One region of the Shewanella sp. 4_MG-2023 genome, then DNA from elsewhere that is predicted to be linked to it. Evidence: predicted binding sites of a transcription regulator. Region 1 holds the regulator's gene; the other holds the start of a gene.

Region 1 (4,359 bases):
GGCAACGGTTTCAGCAGAAATATCTGCAACATAACCATCTGCTAAACATTGTACTACGGTTAAACACACCCCATTAGTGGCAATACTGTCACCCAGTTTTACATCGGTTAAGTCGAGCTTGCCACTGGCTACAGTCAAACGAATATCATCGCCTTTACGCTCAACTTTTCTTAATGTACCTAGTGCTTCAATAATCCCAGTAAACATATTTACTCACTTGTTATCTTTTGGGCCACGCTTAGCATCGACCGATAGACAAAATTGCATTAGTTAATTCGCTGGCGAATTAAGCTTTAAAATCAGTCGTTGGTCTGTACCAATTCTGCGACAATCCGTTAATTGTACATCAGGAATCTGATCCATAGTTTGATAGTCGTCTAATTGCATCAAATTGCGTCCATGACTGCCTAATATTTTCATTGCTTGGTACAAATAAAGTGTATCAGCTAATTTACTTTGAATAACACTACCAGCAACGCTGGCACCAGCCTCGACTAATACTGAGTTACAATGCTGGCCTAAGTGTGTAAATAAAGCATGCAAATCAACTCGCCCATCGTTATTAGCCGCTATTGTGATAAAGCTAACATGGGACTTAAAATCTTGTTTTACTTCTGCTGGATAGTCGACACAAGACACCAGCAAAATCGGCGTTTCAATAGTAAACATTTTATAGTCGGCAGTCAGCCTTGCTTTACTATCAAGCACCACTCTTAAAGGCTGTTGAAGGTCAGACTCAGCAAGGCTGTTTTGTACACTAGCCAATTGCTCGTAGCGCACATTCAAAGAGGGGTCGTCAGCTAACACAGTTTCAACGCCAGTCACTAGCGCGCAATGACGGGCGCGCAGCTTTTGCACATCGGCTCTGGCTTCGGGGCCGGTTATCCACTTTGATACCCCATTCGATAGCGCGGTTTTACCATCCAAACTGGCTGCCAGCTTAATGGTGATTTCAGGTAATCCCGTAGTCATGCGTTTCATAAAGCCGATATTAAGTTGGCTTGCCGCAGCTGTTAGCAAACCCACATCAACTTTAATACCTGCCGCTTCAAGCATGCTAACGCCATTACCCGCCACTTGCGGATTCGCATCCATTTGCGCAATCACCACTCGCTTCACTTTGGCTGCAATTAATGCCTTAGCACATGGCGGGGTTTTGCCATAATGACTGCAGGGTTCAAGGGTGACATAGGCTGTAGCTTGAGGGAGTAGCTGTTGTAATTGTCGATTTTCGACATCTTTTAAGGCGTGAATTTCGGCGTGGGGGCCACCCGCTTTAATATGATAGCCTTGACCAATGATCTCGCCATTGGCGACAATCACACAACCCACATTAGGATTTGGACGTGTGGTATAACGGCCTTTTTCAGCTAATGAAATAGCAAGGCTCATCATTTCAATATCACATTTTGACCACTGAGACATAAAGACCTTCTAGAAACTAAAAAGCAGTCATTAAAATTCAGAACTGCTAAATAAGGTTAATCATTGGCAAGAATACAAAGTGCCAATACCAACAAATGTAAGACTGCAATTAATTAAAGACGGCAATAAAAATAAGCTAGATTATTTTTGCAGCTTGGCGATGGCTTCACCGAATTGGGAAACATCTTCAAAGGCGCGATAAACTGAAGCAAAACGGATATAGGCAACTTTATCTAGGATCATCAATTGATCCATCATCAAATTACCAATCATGGCCGAATCAATTTCACGCTCACCTGTTGCTCTAAGAGTGGACTTAATCTTACTTAACGCTTGCTCAATTTGATCGATTGAAACTGGGCGTTTTTCAACAGCCCGAAGCATGCCGCCACGCAGCTTATCTTCATCAAATGGTTGGCGAGTGCCATCTTGCTTGATCACCCGCGGCATGACTAATTCGGCGCCTTCAAAAGTGGTGAAGCGTTCATGACACTCAGTACATTCCCGGCGACGGCGCACTTGATGGCCTTCAGCCACGAGTCTTGAATCAATAACTTTCGTATCTGTCGCGCTACAAAATGGGCAATGCATATCCGCTCCTGAAATAAAAAACAAAATGGCCGTAAGCACTGAGTACTTACGACCATTGAAGTTTATCCTATTTACTTTACAAGGTTAACCTTATCGAAAAGATTATCCGCGTTAGTTAAATAGATCATTGTTTATGTTAATCAATCTCGGTTGACATTAACCGTAAACTGGGAACTTAGCGCATAATTCAAGCACTTGGTTTTTAACGCGCTCAATAGTAGCTTCGTTAGTGATGTCATCTAACACATCACACATCCAGTTAGTTAACTCTACCGATTCAGTTTCAGTGAAACCGCGGCGGGTAATAGCAGGAGAGCCAATACGTAAACCAGACGTCACAAACGGTGAACGTGGATCATTTGGTACTGAGTTTTTGTTAACTGTGATATTTGCATGACCTAGCGCAGCATCTGCGTCTTTACCAGTGATATCCTTGTTGATTAAATCAAGTAAGAATAAGTGGTTATCGGTGCCACCAGAAACAACATTGTAGCCACGCTCAATGAAGGTTTTCGCCATCACTTTCGCATTAGCAACCACTTGCTCTTGATAAGTGGTAAATTCAGGGTCTAATGCTTCTTTAAATGCTACCGCTTTGGCTGCAATAACGTGCATTAATGGGCCACCTTGGCCACCTGGGAATACTGCAGAGTTTAGTTTTTTATAGATAGCTTCATCGTTAATGGCAGATAAAATCAAACCACCACGAGGGCCCGCTAGGGTTTTATGGGTAGTGGTTGTCACAACGTGTGCATGAGGTAGCGGATTCGGGTAGATACCCGCAGCGACAAGACCGGCAACGTGCGCCATATCAACAAATAAGTAAGCACCGACTTTATCAGCGATTTCGCGGAATTTACCCCAATCGATAATGCCAGAATAAGCACTAAAGCCGGCGATAATCATTTTGGGTTTATGCTCAACCGCTAAACGCTCAACTTCTGCGTAATCAATTTTACCTGTTACTTCATCAATGCCGTACTGAACCGCATTGTATAACTTGCCAGAAAAGCTGACATGTGAACCATGAGTTAAGTGACCGCCGTGAGCAAGGCTCATACCTAAAACAGTATCACCGCCTTCTAAAAGCGCCATGAAAACTGCTGAGTTTGCTTGAGAACCAGAGTGAGGCTGAACGTTTGCGTATGTCGCGCCAAATAATTCTTTAGCACGAGAAATAGCTAATTCTTCAGCAATATCCACATGTTCACAACCACCGTAGTAACGCTTACCTGGGTAACCTTCAGCATACTTATTTGTTAGCTGTGAGCCTTGCGCTTCAAGTACACGAGGGCTGGTATAGTTTTCTGATGCGATTAATTCAATGTGCTCTTCTTGGCGACGAGTCTCATCTTCAATTGCTGCAAATAGTTGTGGATCATAATCTGCGATATTCATAGCTTTTTTCAGCATTACTCACTCCAGCTGTTAATTCTTATAGTAGGGTTGCGCGGTATGATACAGCGCAATTGATCACAATCCCAGCATTTGAAACATGAAATTAGTTGCAATTCGTCATGAACTGCACTTGTGTTAGTTGTATTTTCTTGTATGGAGTTGTTCGGCAATTGTATTTCATAGAAAAATCCAAATTAACGCTTAGTTTCATAACCTTGTGACAATTTTAAGAAAACTCTTTTCTAAAAAAATGAATCAACAAAAATAACAACGCGAACAGTGAAAATAGTCACGAATATCACTTTTTAACCCGCAAAATGCGGATTCAATGAAATAATCTTGAGTTAGCAACAAATTAATTAGATTGTCACGGCTCAATAAGCACTCCGCTTAATATTTCACAAAATCATCTTTATTAGCTGACAGAAACCCTGCTTAGTGACCACTAAAGCAACATAAGTCTCCTTCAAAAAAACCGTAAACAGCTAACGGCAAAAAGATCGGTTTTAAGTTGTTGCTCGATTCGAGTAGAATTAGTGCTATTCCTAGTTCGATCCCCCAGTCAAAGAGATATAAAAATGGCTCAGTTTGTATACAGCATGCTTAGAGTGGGCAAAATTGTTCCACCTAAAAAACAAATCCTTAAAGATATTTCCCTTAGTTTTTTCCCTGGCGCCAAGATTGGTGTACTGGGTTTAAACGGCTCAGGTAAATCAACGCTACTTCGTATCATGGCCGGTTTAGATACCGAAATCGAAGGTGAAGCTCGCCCGATGCAAGATTTAAAAATCGGCTACCTACCGCAAGAACCAAAGCTGGATGAATCGCAAACCGTACGTGAAGCGATCGAAGAAGCAGTCAGTGAAGCTAAAAATGCACTAACCCGTCTTGATGAAGTGTATGCACTTTACGCAGAACCTGATGCTGACTTTGATGCGCTTGCAA
Region 2 (4,359 bases), on a different contig from region 1:
TGAAATCTTGCTTCATCTCACTATGTTTATTCAATCTAATGGTTATAATACCTGCAATAAATACTAATAATTAATGGGTTCTCGACATGTCTAACCAAGAACAAACCACGCCGCAAAATGTAGATCATCAAGAAATAGAAAAATTTGCCCAAATGGCCCAGTCTTGGTGGGATCCTAATGGCAGTTTCAAGCCTTTGCATCAACTTAACCCATTACGCCTTAATTATATCGATCAAACCAGTGGTGGTATTTTTGGTAAGCAAGTATTAGATATCGGTTGTGGTGGTGGTATTTTGTCAGAAAGCATGGCTAAAATTGGTGCCAATGTAACAGGTTTAGACATGGGTGAAGCGCAAATTGAAGTGGCTAAACTGCATGCATTAGAAACTGGCATCGATATCCAATATCAAACCATGACCGCAGAAGAACATGCACAGCAACATCAAGGCTATTATGATGTGGTCACATGCATGGAGATGTTAGAGCACGTCCCTGACCCATTATCAGTGATTAAAGCATGCTGCGATATGATTAAACCTAACGGTTATGTGTTCTTTTCAACCATTAACCGTAACCTGATGTCATATATTCAAGCAATTGTTGGCGCTGAATATGTTTTAAAGATGCTGCCAGTTGGCACGCATGACCACAGTAAGTTCATTAAACCGTCTGAGTTAATCAATTTGGTTGACCAAACAGAGCTTCATTGCCGTGATGCTCTTGGGATAAGCTTTAATCCTTTAACGGGTGTATATAAGTACACGAATAAAGTTGACGTTAATTATATGATCGCCACCCAAAAAGCTGATTAGTATCACATCGTCATCTTTAATAGCCAGCCATAAATAGTAGAACAATATTAAAGTAGTAATACTGCAGTGAATCAGTGACATTACTACTTTAATCCTTCACTTAATTCATAATCGGATTAAGTAATCGCTAATAACTTCAGCACGCTTAGGATAACTATGAACAAGATTAAAGGTGTACTCTTTGATTTAGACGGTACATTAGCTGATACAGCCCCAGATCTTGTCCATGCATTAAATTTAAGTTTGCAAGAGCGCGGTATCGCTAGTAAAAGTATTGATAACTTACGCTCTGCTGCCTCCCATGGTAGTTTGGCGCTTGTAAAAGCCGGTATACCTGAGCTTTCCCATGAGTTACAAATCGAAGTTCAGCAAGCTTTGTTAGTGCATTACCAACGGGTCAATGGTGAAAAAGCATCATTATTTAGCGGTTTTGATGATTTTCTGTTGTTATTAGAGCAACGTGACATCCCTTATGGTGTTGTTACTAATAAACAAGCCCGTTTTACTCGGCCATTGGTTAAGGCCTTAAACATCGAGCACAAACTCACTGCGATTATCAGTGGTGACTCCACCCAGCACTCCAAACCACATACCGCGCCAATGTTACTTGCTGCCCAGCAAATTAATTGCCTGCCACAGGACATCCTATATATAGGTGATGCTGAAAGGGATTTAATTGCCGCCCGTAATGCTGGGATGAAAGGCGCTATCGCATTATGGGGTTATTTGTCAGAGCAAGATAAACCCAATGAATGGCCGAGTGATTTTCAGTTCAGCAAGGTTGCCGACTTACATCAGGCTTTCCTTAACAAATCTTAAATATAAATAGCAAATAATTTTGTTAACAAAACAATCGATCGCCGAATATTGTAGCGATCGAGCTCACGTTTTTTTTCGGCTAAATATTAATCTTAACCAACAAAATATCGTGTATTTTGACCTAGCAGGTTAGCCTTCACTAACATTGGCCACTATACATAAGATATCCACAACTTATTCACTAAATTGCTGCTTGCAAATCGCCCCAAACCTCACTATCTTGTATGTAAGTTTTAATTAAACACCATATCTTGTGTGTGACATCAGAACAAGACACAAGGCTTTTTCTGCTTTGGGTCTTCAAATAACACTCGTATTTCTTGGATATATTACGTTGTTAGTGCTTATGGATGATCAACTTACAAGGGAACGTATTGTGATTTAATGGCGATCGTAAACGAGACGATTAAAAAAGATCCAAAATTTAAATCACGCAAACTATTTTACAATCAAGGCTTTTTTAATGAACAGCAATATGACAGTCACAAAACGCAGTGGCGAACGCGAAACAATCGATTTAGACAAAATTCATCGCGTTATCGAGTGGGCAGCTAAAGGATTGAAAAACGTTTCAGTCTCAGAAGTTGAATTACGTTCTCATCTACAATTCTTTGACGGTATTCCAACTGAAGCAATCCACGAAACCATTATTAAAGCAGCAGCAGACTTAATCTCACCAGAAGCGCCTGATTATCAATTCCTCGCTGCAAGACTTGCTGTTTTTCATTTACGTAAAAAAGCTTTTGGCCAATTTGAGCCACCGAAGTTAGTTGATCAAGTCACTCGCTTGGTTGAACTTGGCAAATACGATAAGCATATTTTAGAAGATTACACGTCAGAAGAATTAACCATTTTAGATGGTTATATTGACCACTGGCGCGATATGAACTTTTCTTATGCTGCAGTTAAACAGCTTGAAGGCAAATACCTAGTTCAAAACCGCGTCACTAACGAAATTTATGAAAGTGCTCAGTTCCTGTATATTTTAGTGGCAGCTTGTTTATTTGCGCGTTACCCAAAAGACACCCGTTTAGATTACATCAAACGTTTTTATGACGCGGCTTCAACATTTAAGATTTCTTTACCAACCCCAATCATGGCAGGTGTACGTACTCCGACACGTCAATTTAGCTCATGTGTATTAATTGAATGTGACGACAGCCTTGACTCTATCAATGCGACCGCATCTTCAATTGTAAAATACGTTAGTCAACGCGCAGGTATTGGGATCAATGCCGGTCGTATCCGTGCATTAGGTAGCCCTATTCGCGGTGGAGAAGCATTCCATACCGGTTGCTTACCATTTTACAAATACTTTCAAACAGCGGTTAAATCGTGCTCTCAAGGCGGCGTACGTGGTGGTGCAGCTACCCTATTCTACCCGTTATGGCATTTAGAAGTTGAATCGTTACTGGTACTTAAAAATAACCGTGGTGTTGAAGACAACCGTGTTCGCCATCTTGATTACGGTGTACAGCTAAACAAATTGATGTACCAACGTTTAATCAAAGGTCAAAACATCAGCCTATTCAGCCCATCTGATGTGCCAGGTTTATACGACGCTTTCTTCGCTGATCAAGACGAATTTGAACGTCTATACCTTCAGTATGAAGCTGACTTAAGCATTCGTCGTAAAGAGATTAAAGCAGTTGAATTATTTTCATTGATGATGCAAGAGCGTGCATCAACAGGCCGAATCTACATTCAAAATGTTGATCACTGCAATACTCACAGCCCATTTGATCCGCAAGTTGCGCCAATTAAGCAATCAAACCTTTGTTTAGAAATCGCCTTGCCAACTAAACCGTTGAAGAATATTGATGATCCAAATGGTGAAATTGCCCTTTGTACATTATCAGCATTAAACCTTGGTGCTATCAAAGATTTATCAGAGCTAGAACCATTAGCTGACTTAGCAGTACGTGCATTAGATAACTTGCTTGATTATCAAGATTACCCAATCATTTCAGCGCAACTTGGTTCTATGAATCGTCGTACTCTAGGCATAGGTGTGATTAACTTCGCTAATTACCTTGCTAAGAATGGCATGAAATATTCTGATGGCTCAGGTAATAACTTGACCCATAAAACCTTTGAAGCAATTCAATTTTACTTATTGAAAGCATCAAACAATTTAGCAAAAGAGCAAGGCGCATGTCCTTTGTTCAATGAAACAACGTACGCTCAAGGTATTTTACCCATTGATACCTATAAACGTGACTTGGATAAAATTTGTGACGAGCCATTACACATGGATTGGGAAGGTTTACGTGCCGATATTAAACAGCACGGCCTGCGTAACTCCACTCTTTCGGCATTAATGCCGTCTGAAACATCATCGCAAATTTCTAATGCAACCAATGGCATTGAACCACCACGTGGCCTGATCAGTGTTAAAGCCAGTAAAGATGGTCAATTAAAGCAAGTTGTACCTGACTTTGATGAACTTAAAGATAAGTATGAATTACTTTGGAATATGCCAAATAATGAGGGTTACTTACAGTTAGTCGCTTTGATGCAGAAGTTTGTGGACCAAGCAATCTCATCAAATACCAATTACGACCCGACACGATTTGATAATCAAAAAGTGCCTATGCAAACCTTACTGAAAGATTTGCTCACCGCTTATAAGCTTGGGGTTAAGACCCTTTACTATCACAACACCCGTGATGGTGCATCGGATCAGTTTGATGACATCACTGTCGTTGAAAAAGAAGACGATGGTTGT

The links. The regulator NrdR, encoded in region 1, represses ribonucleotide reductase genes. The targets are predictions, from matches to a motif close to AAACACNANATNTNGTGTTT.
Region 2: the regulator NrdR is predicted to act here: its motif matches at 1,871-1,890, upstream of nrdA (class 1a ribonucleoside-diphosphate reductase subunit alpha).

What each region holds. Positions count from the first base shown of each region.
Region 1 covers NZ_JAUORL010000026.1:34,750-39,108, reverse strand. The annotation lists gene Q4546_RS14265 (riboflavin synthase) at 1-207, opposite strand, end outside; gene ribD (bifunctional diaminohydroxyphosphoribosylaminopyrimidine deaminase/5-amino-6-(5-phosphoribosylamino)uracil reductase RibD) at 271-1,425, opposite strand; gene nrdR (transcriptional regulator NrdR) at 1,567-2,016, opposite strand; gene glyA (serine hydroxymethyltransferase) at 2,173-3,429, opposite strand; gene ettA (energy-dependent translational throttle protein EttA) at 3,993-4,359, shown strand, end outside.
Region 2 covers NZ_JAUORL010000014.1:52,570-56,928, forward strand. The annotation lists gene ubiG (bifunctional 2-polyprenyl-6-hydroxyphenol methylase/3-demethylubiquinol 3-O-methyltransferase UbiG) at 87-812, shown strand; gene Q4546_RS09795 (HAD family hydrolase) at 963-1,631, shown strand; gene nrdA (class 1a ribonucleoside-diphosphate reductase subunit alpha) at 2,095-4,359, shown strand, end outside.